4 regions of the Exiguobacterium acetylicum genome follow, and region 1 is predicted to be linked to each of the others. Evidence: riboswitches for the same ligand, from Rfam matches in the RefSeq annotation. Region 1 holds a riboswitch; each other region holds the start of a gene.
What was found. Region 1 has a riboswitch for thiamine pyrophosphate ahead of K7G97_RS08670 (ECF transporter S component). Riboswitches for the same ligand answer to the same signal wherever they lie in the genome.
Positions count from the first base shown of each region.

Region 2: it holds a riboswitch for thiamine pyrophosphate, as region 1 does, so the genes downstream of both, thiT (energy-coupled thiamine transporter ThiT) here and K7G97_RS08670 (ECF transporter S component) in region 1, are expected to answer to the same signal.
Region 3: it holds a riboswitch for thiamine pyrophosphate, as region 1 does, so the genes downstream of both, thiD (bifunctional hydroxymethylpyrimidine kinase/phosphomethylpyrimidine kinase) here and K7G97_RS08670 (ECF transporter S component) in region 1, are expected to answer to the same signal.
Region 4: it holds a riboswitch for thiamine pyrophosphate, as region 1 does, so the genes downstream of both, K7G97_RS06340 (thiamine phosphate synthase) here and K7G97_RS08670 (ECF transporter S component) in region 1, are expected to answer to the same signal.

Region 1 covers NZ_CP082333.1:1,664,179-1,667,510, reverse strand. The annotation lists gene K7G97_RS08675 (ABC transporter ATP-binding protein) at 1-965, opposite strand, end outside; gene K7G97_RS08670 (ECF transporter S component) at 962-1,534, opposite strand; TPP riboswitch at 1,635-1,733, opposite strand; gene K7G97_RS08665 (50S ribosomal protein L25/general stress protein Ctc) at 1,829-2,506, opposite strand; gene K7G97_RS08660 (GNAT family N-acetyltransferase) at 2,797-3,332, opposite strand, start outside.
Region 2 covers NZ_CP082333.1:2,057,820-2,061,151, forward strand. The annotation lists gene K7G97_RS10815 (amino acid permease) at 1-464, shown strand, start outside; gene K7G97_RS10820 (thiamine diphosphokinase) at 519-1,121, opposite strand; gene thiT (energy-coupled thiamine transporter ThiT) at 1,123-1,683, opposite strand; TPP riboswitch at 1,745-1,854, opposite strand; gene rpe (ribulose-phosphate 3-epimerase) at 1,877-2,533, opposite strand; gene rsgA (ribosome small subunit-dependent GTPase A) at 2,536-3,332, opposite strand, start outside.
Region 3 covers NZ_CP082333.1:584,099-587,430, forward strand. The annotation lists gene K7G97_RS03035 (murein hydrolase activator EnvC family protein) at 1-1,051, shown strand, start outside; TPP riboswitch at 1,115-1,225, shown strand; gene thiD (bifunctional hydroxymethylpyrimidine kinase/phosphomethylpyrimidine kinase) at 1,341-2,144, shown strand; gene thiM (hydroxyethylthiazole kinase) at 2,125-2,892, shown strand; gene thiE (thiamine phosphate synthase) at 2,882-3,332, shown strand, end outside.
Region 4 covers NZ_CP082333.1:1,236,949-1,240,280, reverse strand. The annotation lists gene thiS (sulfur carrier protein ThiS) at 1-164, opposite strand, end outside; gene K7G97_RS06345 (FAD-dependent oxidoreductase) at 161-1,105, opposite strand; gene K7G97_RS06340 (thiamine phosphate synthase) at 1,102-1,695, opposite strand; TPP riboswitch at 1,778-1,880, opposite strand; gene nagZ (beta-N-acetylhexosaminidase) at 1,937-3,157, opposite strand; gene K7G97_RS06330 (OsmC family protein) at 3,154-3,332, opposite strand, start outside.

The DNA.
Region 1 (3,332 bases):
TCCTGGAACCGATATGTTCCACGATGCGAGAGCAACCGACCGAGTGTTGCAAGCAACGTACTTTTCCCGGAGCCGTTTGCCCCGAGCAGCATCACCCATTCTCCCGTCATTAGGGAAAATGTCGCATCGGTCAGCGGGTAAGGTGCTTTCGTCGATAATGTAGCGACGTGTAACAAGGCAGTGCCTGCTGTAGCGACTGAGGGAAGCACGTGAAGTCGCGCCGCTTGTGGTCCATCTATGGGTAACGTCTCTAACGTGTACGGATACAAAGAGGGAACAGCGATCCCTTTCGATTGAAGCTCCGTATACCCCTGCGGGAACAAATCCTGCGGATGCGCCGTCGCAGTCACCGATCCGTTCTCAAGTAAGACGATTTTGTCGATGTAAGGTAAACAGACATCGAGTTGGTGTTCGATCAAGACGATCGTTAAATCATGTTCTTTCTGAATCCGAAAGATCAACGCCATCAGCTCGTGTTGCCCGATCGGGTCAATCTGAGCTGTTGGTTCATCGAGTAATAAGATCGTCGGCTCAAGTGCCAGGACCGCGGCGAGTGCGAGGCGTTGTTTCATCCCCCCGGATAGACTCGCGATTGGTGTCGAGAAGGGGAGAGGGAGACCAACAAGTGTGAGTAAGCGTTCAATGCGTTCCTCCATCTCTGCGCGTGGAATCGACCGGTTTTCTAAACTAAAAGCGATTTCGCGTCCGATCGTTTCCATGCAGAACTGTTCTTCTGGATTTTGGAACAGCACTCCGACCGAACCGGACCGGGTAACGGTTCCCGTCTGTTCGACTTCAATCGTCTCTGGTGTCAGTCCGGCTAGGGCATGAAGCAGTGTCGTCTTGCCACTCCCGCTTCGTCCGAGCAGAAGGGTCGTTCCTTGCTCGATCGTCAGCGATACATGATCGAGCAAGGATTTCGTCTGACCCGGATAGCGGATGCTGAGATCGTCGACAGTAATCATGCGACTTCCCGTTTCGCACGTCCTGCCGCAAATCCGTTCAAGACACCGGTCGCAACAAGTCGACGGACAAGAATCGCTGCGAGCAAGCCGCCGAGTAATGCACCACTGATCAATTGTAAGCCAGTCGTCGCAAGCAACGTCGTCGTCGTATAGTAACCAAATCCGTTTGCGATCAGACTATAGACGATGCTACCAATCGCGGCTCCGACACCTGATAACATCAATGTCCAGGTGTCATAGCGGCGATAACGCGTCATCGCAAAGACGAGTTCCGCACCAAGCCCTTGGCAGACCCCGATTAGTAGAGCCGATAAACCAAAATGACTACCCGTGAACAGCTCGACAGCTGCCGCGACGATTTCCGCGATGAGGGCGGCACCTGGTTTTTGAATGATTGCTGCGACGAGCGGGCTCGCGATGATCCAGATCCCAAACATCCAGTTGGCACCGACTGGTCCGAAGATTGCAGACATCGGTAACCAGAGTGTTGACCAACCGAGATAGATGACGCCGCAAGCGACGGCGAGCATCATCATGACCATGATTTCTTTCATTTTCCAGTGTTGCATCGTGTTCGTCCTCCTTTAAGTGGGGGAGACACCAAAAAGGACCGCCCTCCGTAAAAAAGAGAGCGGTCCTCAGAAAAACTGCGCGCAGCAGGAGTCATTGGATGTGATCGCTCCACTTTCCTACGCTAGTATGAACTAGATCAGGTTCGAAGGGTCCGAAGTGAATCGTCTCAGCCAATGGGCTCCCCTAGTGGATATGGTAATAGATGATACGCTGTTCACTTTAGGCAATCTTCTGTCTATTGTCAAGACACAAAAAAACGATACGCCACGAAGGGCGTATCGATAAACGACTTATTTGTTGTCTTCGTTCTCTTCTTTTGATTCTTCTGAAGACTCTTCCGTAGCTTCCGCTTCGTTGTCTTCACCAGCTTGCGCTTGTGCCTCAGCTTCTGCTTCTTCGATTTCCTCAAGCTCTTGTTCAAGCGTTGATTCAACGACAGCTGCGACTTGAATGTCGCCTTCTGTGACGATACGGAAATCTTTTTGTTCCGGAAGATCAGCTACAGAAATCGAATCGCCGATTTCGAGGTTCGTGACGTCGACTTCGACGTTCTCTGGTAATTTATCTGGTGTTGCTGCGACTGTTACTTTAAAGAGTGTCTGTGATAGGAATCCACCGACTTTCGCGCCAGCTGCTTCACCGACGAGTACGACGTCTGCTTCGACTTCTGTCTCTTCATCCATTTTGACGGCGATGAATTCGACGTGGTCGATTGTTGGTGTGAAGACATCCATATCACGACGGTTGATCAGAACGTTAACGTTCTTACCATCTAATTTTAGTGAAATCAAGACGTTTTCACCGTTTTCACGGATGATCTTGATGAGTTCTTTTTCTTCGAATGCGATTGGCGTACTTTCCACTTTGTAACCATACACGACACCAAGAGCTTTTCCTTCATGACGTAATTGTTTACGGAGTGAGCGTGGACGTACCTCGCGTTTTTCGACTGTTAATTTAACTGACATGTTCATTTCCCCCTTGAATTTGGTATAGCCCTCAAAAGGTAATGAATGTAGGAGCAGGACAAGTCCTGAACAATTTAAATATGCTAAGACAATCGGTTTCAGACTCTTTTGAAATCTGACGCTTTCGTGACTTTGCATTTCTCTCCCAGGTCATTACGCTGATATTGAGAAACATGTGTGAGTAAGTCACCGTTTGATGCGGTGCTAGTGAGTTTATACCCCTATGTTTTAAATCCTTAAACCTCTTTTTTTATTTTTTTAAAGTCGAAAGACCTCCAAACCGCTTGAAATCAAGGGTTAAGAGGTCTTTCATTTTTTTCTTTTTTTATGATAATGCGTTGATTTTCACGGACTAATACTCGGATAAGACGTTCGATGTGCCGCATCGTCGTCTGTCCCATCGTTGAGATTTGGAGCCATTGATGATGGACGAGATAGTCGCTTTCATATTGAACATGATAGCCCTGGATCCGGAGAGCGTCTCCTAAAGTGGTTGCCGACGGATGGACGATCGTCAGAATTCCCGGCGCTTGTGCTTCTTGCGTCGCAAGCAGGTTAAAACCAGTCGCGCGAACGGCCTGTTCGAGATAAGTCATCTTGATGGCGGCTTGATCGAGATCAAGGGCATCGAGCGCTGCCTGACAAGCAAGCAACAAGTTTGATGAGCCGGAAAAGGCGACGCCTTCCGCATAGAGTCCGAGATCCAGATAACGTGGAATACGTGGAGAAGGTAAGACGCGATCTATGTGACCGATGAACGCAAGACCCGGTAAACCACCAATTGCTTTTCCGGAGACGGTCGTGACGAATCTGCAGCCGGCATACG
Region 2 (3,332 bases), 390 kb from region 1:
GGATGATTTCAAAGAAATTATCTTACGTCAATGCACGTGGTGTGCCGATGCGGGCGTTGCTCTTTACGATGATGTTCGCGATGTTATCGCTTCTGACCGCATTTTTCGCAGAAGATACCGTCTTCATTTGGCTTTTGTCCTTAGCCGGACTTGGCGCTCAAGTCGGCTGGATTTCCATCTCTGCTTCTCAGCTCGCATTTCGTCGTCAGTTCGTCCGAAACGGACACGATGTATCCGAATTAAAATTCAAAACACCACTCTATCCGGTGTTACCACTGATATCGTTGACACTTAACGTCGTCGTCCTCGTCAGTCTTGCGTTTCAAGCGGATCAACGAATCGCGCTATACATCGGTGTTCCTTTCTTCCTTGTCATGTGGGGAAGTTATCATCTCTTCGTCAAAGGAAAACATCTATCCGCTCAAAGCGACATCCGTGTCGCCCCTTCTCAACTCGAAGAATAATTTCAGACAAAAAGAGGCCGCGGAGTCATCCACGGCCTCTTTCCTATGATTGTGCTATTCCTTAAGCGTCCGCATCATCAATAGTTCTCCTTGATGGAGCTCCACCTTCGCTTCTGACGCACACCATTCATTACTGACGGTCAAGGAACCTCCGACGGGTACGGGATGTGCATCAAGTGGATATTTGACTCCGGATAAGCTTAAAGTCGACGGTACGAGTGGAATGAACGAAAGATAATGATAGCTCCCTGCTTCGACTGCATACGTTCCCTCAGCCAAGTATCGTACCTCTTCTCGTTTCGTCACGAGTCGTGCCTCTGGATATCGCTTCAATAGATATACATTTTGGACGGTCATGTCGAGCCGCCCACCTGTCGCCCCGATGATGAAGGTATCCTCAAACTGTTTCTTCTCTGAGACTGTACGAAGTGCCAGTTCGAGATCCGTTTCATCTTTCTCAGCCGGATGAACGATTGCCCCTTCTGGTACATAACCAAGCGAATCAAAATCACCGATCGTCAGGTCGCATGTCAGCCCATACGATTCAATCGTCTGAACACCACCATCGACACCGACGATGAAATCACCCGGCTGACAAAACATCCGTAAATCCGGCACTTCTTCTCGCGGACCGGCACAAACGAGAATCGCCCGCATCTCAGACGCCTCGTGCCGAATAACGGAGTAAGCGTGGCGCAGTCGTAAATAGAATTCCTGCTACGATTCCACATAAGATGTACGAGGGAACCATATACGTTGCGTTATAGACGAAAGAGTATTCCACGACTGGACCTTTTGCATACTTGGCAAAAAAGACGATGCCACTGATGACATGACAGATATAACGGAGTCCTGCGCCTAATAACGTCGCAAGGAGAACGAACGCCATCAAGCTTTTCTTTTGTCCATTGCGCGCGGCTAGTCTGACTTGACGCGCGAACAGACCACTTAATCCGACGACACCATACGCAATCGTATAGTCAAGCATCGGTTGAACGATCGTCAAGACTTGTGGAGCGAACATCAATTGAATCGTACCGACAAGCGCTCCCGTGACGACCCCTCCGACGACACCGTGGCGAAATGCCATGACGAAGATCGGTAGCATCGCTAAGCTAATCGAACCACCTTGTGGCATTTTGAATGGAATCAGTAAATCAAAGACGACTCCGAGACTGGCGAAGATGGCAATTTCCATCATCATTTGTAACCGTTTCATGCTGTTTTTCCTCCTTCATTGTACGAGAGGACACAAAAAGGCAGTACGACGAACGCCGTACTGCCTGCGTGCGCCACATCCCTACGTCCGTTTGAACGGAACAGGTTCGAAGGGTTAAAGTCTAAAAGACTCCTCTCAGCCGCTTTTCAAGCGACACCCCTTGCGGTCATCATATTTCGTTTTCTCGTTCTTATTATACGGCAGCCCCTTGACGAATGCTAGTGATCGCTTCCGCATAATCTGGTGCATTATAGATTGCTGATCCTGCGACGAGAACGTTCGCACCGTTATCGATGCAAAGTTTTGCCGTTTCCGGATTGACACCACCGTCAATCTCGATTTCAAATGTCAGACCACGATCTGCTTTCATTTGCGCGAGTGCTGCGAGTTTCGGCATGACACGCTCGATGAAGGCTTGTCCACCGAAGCCCGGATTGACCGTCATCAATAAGACCATGTCGACATCCTCAAGGACGTGTTCAATCGTTGATAATGGCGTGTGCGGATTCAAGACGACTCCTGCCTTTGCGCCCGCTGCTTTGATTTGTTGTAAGACACGATGGACATGATTCGTCGCTTCGACGTGGAACGTCACGATGTCTGCCCCTGCCTTGACGAAATCTTCAACGAAACGTTCTGGCTGGTCGATCATCAAATGGACATCGAGAATCATATCCGTCTTTTGACGTAAACTGCTAAGCACAGGTAGTCCAAACGAGATGTTCGGTACGAACTGACCATCCATGACATCAAAATGGATATAGTCCGCGCCTGCCGCTTCGACTGCTTTGACATCACGTTCGAGATTCGCAAAATCTGCTGATAAGATAGATGGTGCAATTTTAATCATCTTTAATACCTCCGGGCTCGATTCTTGATTTCGTCTATAAACATACCATAGTTCTCATAACGAGAGGACATGATTTCTTGGGCTTCGACGGCTTCCTTGACGGCACAACCGGGTTCATTTAAATGCAAGCAACCTCGGTATTTGCACTCATCTTGTACAGCCACGAATTCAGGAAAACTCCATCGTACATCCTCGATTTCCATTTCATACGGAAAATCAAGGTTCGAGAAACCCGGTGTATCGGCAATCAATCCTTCGGCAAGCGGCATCAATGTGACGTGACGCGTCGTATGGCGTCCGCGTCCGAGTGATTTCGAGATGGCACTTGTTTCTAAATCAAGCGAGGGCTCCAGTGCATTGAGCAATGAACTTTTCCCGACACCGGATTGTCCCGCGAGAACGCTCGTTTTTCCAGCAAGCAACGGACGGACTTGCTCAACACCCGACAACGTCTCACTTGATGTCTCGATGACCGTATAGCCAATCTTCCGGTAAGCGGCAATTGCCTCTCGGACAGCCGGTCCTTTAACATCGTCCAGCAAGTCCATTTTCGTCAACAGGATGACGGGTTGAATTTCCTTCGCTTCGATCAAAACGAGAAATCGGTCGAGCAAGTGCGCTGAAAAATCAGGTTCTGCCGCCGAAACGACGAGCAATGCCTGGTCGATATTCGCGACAGGCGGGCGTACTAAAAAGTTGTCCCGCTCCTTCACTTCGAGAATATATCCTGTCTCACTTTCGATATGAAGAACGACCTCGTCTCCGACGACTGGACTGATGCCGCGTTTTCGGAAATTCC
Region 3 (3,332 bases), 1.1 Mb from region 1:
AAATAAACAAATTGAACAGTTGAACGTTCGAATCGATGAGTTAAAGGCAGACATCGTTCGTTACGAAGAAATGTTACAGAAACAGGAAGAACTACTCGGTGATCGTTTGCGAGTCTTCCAAGAGAACGATGGAAACTCGATTAAATGGGAAGAAGTCATTTTCGGATCGAAGGATTTAGGTGATTTATTCAGCCGTGTCATGGCGGGGAAAAAAATCGCTGAGCAAGACGATAAAATGATTTCGGACTACATCGCAACGCAACAAAAATTAGCAGAAGCAAAACAAGCGCTCGTTGAGAAAAAAGCGGAGCAAATGCAAGAAAAGAAAGTATTGATTGAACAAAAGAAAGCGTTAAAACTTCAAATGAAAGAACGTAGTGCTACACTGAAGAAATTACGAAAAGGGAAGACGAAGTTTACGACAGAACTATTAGACGCAAAAGAACTTCAAGCAACTCTCGAAGCGCAAGAACGTGCAATTGCGGCAGCGAAGGCAGCCGCTAAAGCAGCGGCTGAAAAAGCAGCAGCGGAGAAAGCGGCAGCCGAAAAAGCCGCTAAAGCGAATGCTCAAGCAGCAAAACAAGCAGGTAAGAGTTCAGAATCAACTGATTCTGTTGCCCCGCCCGTTGTTTCGAGTGGAGGGAAATTCGTTCGACCGTCGTCTGGTGGAGTGTCGCAAGGATTCGGACCAGCAAGCGGCGCGAATGGTTATACGTTCCACAACGGTGTTGATTTCAGTGGTTCGGTCGGGTCTCCAATCGTCGCTGCAGCAGCTGGAACGGTCATTACAGCATCAGGTGGTGGACCTTACGGTAATCATGTCATGATTTCTCACTTCCTCGATGGACAAGTGTACACGACTGTATACGCACATATGAGTTCATTATCGGTTCGTGCAGGACAAACGGTCTCTCAAGGTCAGCAAGTCGGAACACTTGGTAGTACAGGGAATTCAACAGGACCACACTTGCATTTCGAACTACATGTCGGAGGCTATCAATACAGTGCTTCTTCTCCTCTGAATGCAGTCAATCCATTGGCATATCTGTAATCAAAACGGGCTTCGGCTCGTTTTTTTTTCTTCTCTATGCTACAGTTAAGGCGAAACGAATACTTGAGCAACTAGGGGAGCTGGAGGAATCCGGCTGAGAGGAAAACCAATCTGTTTTCGACCCTATTACCTGAACTGGATAATACCAGCGTAGGAAAGTTGAGCCGAACGGATACCGGAATGCGTGTATAACGCTTTCGTATAGCGTCGACTGCTTTTTTACAGCGGTCGACGCTTTTTTTGTCGGTCACGACTCCCTTACATTGCTCGATGGGAAGGTGAAAAGAATATGAAACACGTACTGACGATTGCAGGATCCGACTCCGGTGGTGGAGCTGGGATTCAAGCAGATTTAAAAACATTTTCAGCTTTAGGCGTTTATGGAATGAGCGTCCTGACAGCCGTCACGGCGCAAAATACGTTGGGTGTTCAAGCGGTGGAAGAGTTATCCCCAGAAATCGTAGATGCCCAGTTAACGTCGATTTTTTCAGACATTCGTGTCGATGCGATCAAAATCGGAATGGTCTCGAATGCGCAGACGATTCGTGTCATTGCTACACATCTCCGCAAACAGACAGTTCCGATCATATTAGATCCCGTCATGGTCGCTAAAGGTGGTCATGCCCTATTGCGGACGGAGGCTGAACAAGCATTGATTTCAGAACTTCTACCACTTGCGACACTCGTCACACCGAATTTACCGGAAGCGGAGCGTTTAACAGGACGATCAGTGACCAATCTAGAGGAAATGCGATTGGCGATGCATCAATTGGCTACACAGACAGGGGCAGTATTACTAAAAGGTGGACATCTCTCAGGAGCTGCGACGGATTTGTTGTTTGATGGGGAAGTGGAACACCGCTTCACATCGGAACGGTTAGATAATCAACATACTCATGGAACTGGTTGTACCTTATCTGCGGCGATTGCGGCGCGGATGGCGCTTGGAGAAGATTTAACAGATAGCGTAAGACAGGCAAAGAGCTATGTCACGGAGGCAATTCGTCATGGATTTGCCCTCGGAAAAGGTATTGGACCGACACATCATTTTCATTCACTTTGGAGGGATACACATGTTTACGACCATTCTTGAACACAAACCACTCATTCACCATCTGACGAACACGGTGACGATCAATGACTGTGCGAACGTCACACTCGCTGTTGGAGCATCACCCGTCATGGCGGAAGATATTCGCGAAGTAGAAGAAATGGTTAGACTCGCGCAAGCCCTCGTCTTAAACATTGGTACGATCGATGCAGACATGCAAGCAGCTCAACGACTTGCAGCCCGTGAAGCGGGACGTTTGAATGTCCCGATCGTTCTTGATCCAGTTGGAGCAGGAGCAACGACATTACGTACTGCCTTTTCTAAAGAACTTATTGATCTCGGGTGTACGGTCATTAAAGGAAATGCTTCTGAAATCAAGACGTTACTTGGGGAGGATGGGCGAACTAAGGGAGTCGATGCTGCGGGAGATGCCATTATGGACCGAGAAAGCATTCGTGCATTCGCTCGCAAACACCAAGCTGTCTTCGTCGTGACAGGTCCGATCGACTATATCACGGATGGAACGCGCGAAATGGAATTACATGTAGGAACATCTCGTCTAGGGGACATCACGGGTACGGGCTGTATGACGGCTTCATTGATTGCGAGCTTCCTCGGTGCAGGATATACAACGTTTGAGGCGGCTGTTCACGGAACATTCGTCATGGGAAAAGCAGGAGAACAAGCAGCCTCCGCGCAAGGTCTTGGTAATTTTAAACGAGAGTTGTTCAATGCAATCAGCCTCATGACGGAGCAAGACCTGGTGGAGGTGACAGAACGTGTCAATTGATTACTCCATCTATGCAGTGACGGATCGTCGGTACCATCCTGGCGTCGCGATCGAGATGGTCGTTGAGGAAGCTGTTTTAGGTGGTGCGACGATCGTACAACTACGGGAAAAAACCGCACAAGGAAAGGAATTCTACGATCAGGCAGTTCGGTTGAAAGCACTCACGGATCGCTACGACATTCCTTTGATCATCAATGACCGGATCGATATCGCATTACTCGTCGGAGCTGGTTTGCATATCGGACAAGAAGACATTCCTTTAACCGCAGCACGTCGCCTTTTACCAGATGCTGTGATCGGTGTGTCAGTAGCCACTGTTGCACAAGCGATTGAAGCAGAACGAGACGGAGCATCTTATTTAGGCGTGGGTTCTCTATTTGCGACGTCATCCAAAGCGGATGCTGATTCCATGTCGCACACGATGCTTCAGGCGATTCGGG
Region 4 (3,332 bases), 430 kb from region 1:
TCGTTGTTCCGAACGACCGTCTGACCGTACGCCATGCGATCGATGATGTGTCGATTCTGTTCGACGATGACGAGCTTTTCCCCTAAGCCGAGTTGCGTAAGCATGTCCTCAATCGTTTTAATCTGTTCGATCGTGTGGTCATTGCCGTTAATCGTAATGTTCATCGGACTTCCTCCTTCTGAATCAACCGTAATGTATTTACCAAGACTTCCGCTGTCGCCGGTGCGAGTAATACGCCATGCCGATGATGCCCTGTCGCCATGAAGATCTGACGGGATGAATCGGCGACTCCGATATATGGCAAGCCGGACGCCGTTTGCGGTCGTACACCGGACCAGACTTCTTCGATGACCGCGTCACGAATCGGTGGATACAGTCGTTCTGCTGCTTGAAGCAATGACGTGACCCCAACGACACTGACACCGACCGTCTCGTCGTGCGGCAGTTCGGTCGCACCGATCAAAATTCGTCCGTCTGCTTTTGGCACAAGATAGACAGCGTCATCAAACAGGATCGAGCGTAACGACTGACCCGAGAGACGGACGGCAAGACATTCCCCTTTGACCCCATATGTGGCGATCGAAATGCCGGCTGTATCGAGCAAGGCTTGCGACCCGCGTCCAGCAGCGACCGTCACCGTTCGTCCGGTCCACGTTCCCGCATTCGACTCGACCCTGATGAAGTCATCGCTCTCTTCGATGCATGTAACATCTACTTGTTCTTCGATTGGTACCCCACGCTTTCGTAAGGCATATATCAATGCAGTCGTCAGTCGTCGTGGATCGATTTGACCGACCGCTGGAAACAGATGCTCGCGTCCTTTACGTTTTAACAAAAACGGTTGTTCCCGGTACCCACAATCGATGCCCGTCTCTCGCTCGAGACGACGTGCAAGCAGCGGATACAGACGACGACTACGTGCGGCAAGTAGATGCAATTCCGCTCTCAGCTCGATGTCTGTCGCGAGCATCCCGGCAGCTGCGCGGCTCGTTCCTTGTCCGCATGTTCCGCGTTCTAAGACGACGACGGATTCATTCTGACAGGCGAGACCGTAAGCAAGCGTCAACCCGATGACTCCGCCGCCGATGATGATGTGATCCGTCATACGCGAACCCCCTGGTAACTTAGAATGGCGGCGAGTGGATCCGATTGACCGAGAATACCCGATAAGACAGCGATTCCGGTTGCCCCGGTCGCTGCGATTTCAGGCATGCGTTCTGGTGTGATCCCGCCGATCGCAATGACCGGTTTTGTCGTGAAGGTGACGACTTGCTTCAAGGCGTCGATTCCCCGTGGCGGCACATTCGGCTTCGACGCTGTCGGATAAATATGACCGTACAGCAGGCGGTCGGCTCCTTCCGCTTCTGCTGCCAGTGCCTCTGCTAGTGAATGGACCGATTTCCCGATGACGAGATTCGGAAAATGACGTCGCACATCACGGACACGCAAGGACCGGCGCGTCAGCTGCACACTGATGCCTGCGACATGGGCAACATCGACCCGGTCATGAACCGTTAACTGCTCAGGCGAATAACCATGCGCAAGGAGCGCGTCGATTAGATCCAGTAATTCTGCTGCCGACAAGTTCGGTTCTCGTATATGCAGCTGATCCGTATAAGGTTGAAGGGAGTGAAAGGTCTTTATTCCGTCAAGCGGATGGATGGATCCCGTCGAAATCAGATGTAAACGCATCATGTTCTTCCTTTCCATACGAAAAAGGACCACTCCCGATGTTGAAGGGAGTGGTCCGAAAATGCGCTGAAGCGCTAAGGATATCTAGGATTTCGAGCCACTTCCCTCCGCTAGTACGAACTAGATCAGGTTCAAAGGGTCCGGATACTTCCGTCTCAGTCTGCTGGGAGACTCCCCTAGTGTCTTTTCGTGTTTAATTGGCTTGCCCCATTAGTCTAGCATGAGTCGCTTTGCTTCGCTAGTCCTAGTTGAGCGCTTCCACTTGCTGAATCAGCTCCGATTTCGTCGGTCGCTGTTGCTCTTGGCTGTCGGCATACATCTGCTTTAGCTTCAGGATGCGCATTACTTTAGCATCGAGCATCTCCGGCGTCAGCGTTTTGTCTTTGACGGCTTGCATCACTTCAGCATGAACTTTTGCGTAAGCACCTGCCTCTGAAAACATCGCCATATCAGCTCCATTGACGAGTGACTGACGTGCCGCTTCCGCGAGACCATATTGTTTCGTGATCGCCCCCATGACGAGATCATCTGTGATGATGACACCGTTGAATCCGAGTTGTTGACGCAAGAGGTCAGTCAAGATCGGCTTTGAGAGCGAGGACGGATTCGTATCGTCATACGCTGGATAGAGAATATGGGCGACCATCACCATCTCGGCGCCCTCTTGAATCGCTTCTTTAAACGGTAACAGCTCCGTCCGCTTCAATTCTTCCTTTGATGCCGTCACTTTCGGTAGCCCGACATGGGAATCGACACTCGTATTGCCGTGACCGGGAAAATGTTTGACGACCGGAATCGTTCCCGTCTCCTGCATCCCGTGCATCAGAGCCGTACCAAGCGTCGCGACGGTCTTCGGATCAGCACTGAACGAACGGTCGCCGATGATCGGATTGTTCGGATTACTGTTGACGTCAAGGACCGGCGCGAAGTCCATGTTGAAGCCATAAAAACGTGACAAATGACCGAGCGTACGTCCGACGTCTTCCATTTTCGCAGTATCTGCTCCTTGCGCCATCCGTTGACTCGTCGGTAGACGTAATCGTTGATCCGGTACCCGGCTGACGCGTCCGCCTTCTTCATCAATCCCGACGAAGGCATACGGTTTTTGGTTCGTCTCTTGAATCGCACGCGTGAACGTCAAGAGTTGCTCTTCCGAAGTAATGTTTCCACCGAGCAATAAGACCCCGCCAATCGCATGCGACTGTAATAATTTTCGGTCAGCTGCTGAAAGTTCCGTGCCGGCGACTCCGATGTAGAGCAGTTGATCGACCTTTTCGGACGTCGACATTGCTGCCAATTGTTGCTTTAGTTTTGCTTGTTGTCGTTCTTCTTTCGTCGGTTCAGGCTTCGGTTTCTTTTCTTCTGTCGGTTGCTTCGCTTCCGGTTGCGATGGTTTCGTTGGTTCCGTCGTCTCCTGCGCACACCCTGCAAGCAACAGGCAACCGATCAGTACGACTTTCTTCACAAAGGATCCTCGCTCCGCACACCATTGATCGAATAATAGACGGAAATCTCAGCGTTCAGTGATTGCGAAACCGAACAATATTTATCCTTTGATAACGAGATGGCGCGACGGACCTTATCTTCCGGGAGATCACCTTCGAGCCGGTAATGAATCGAGATCGACGTAAAACGCCGCG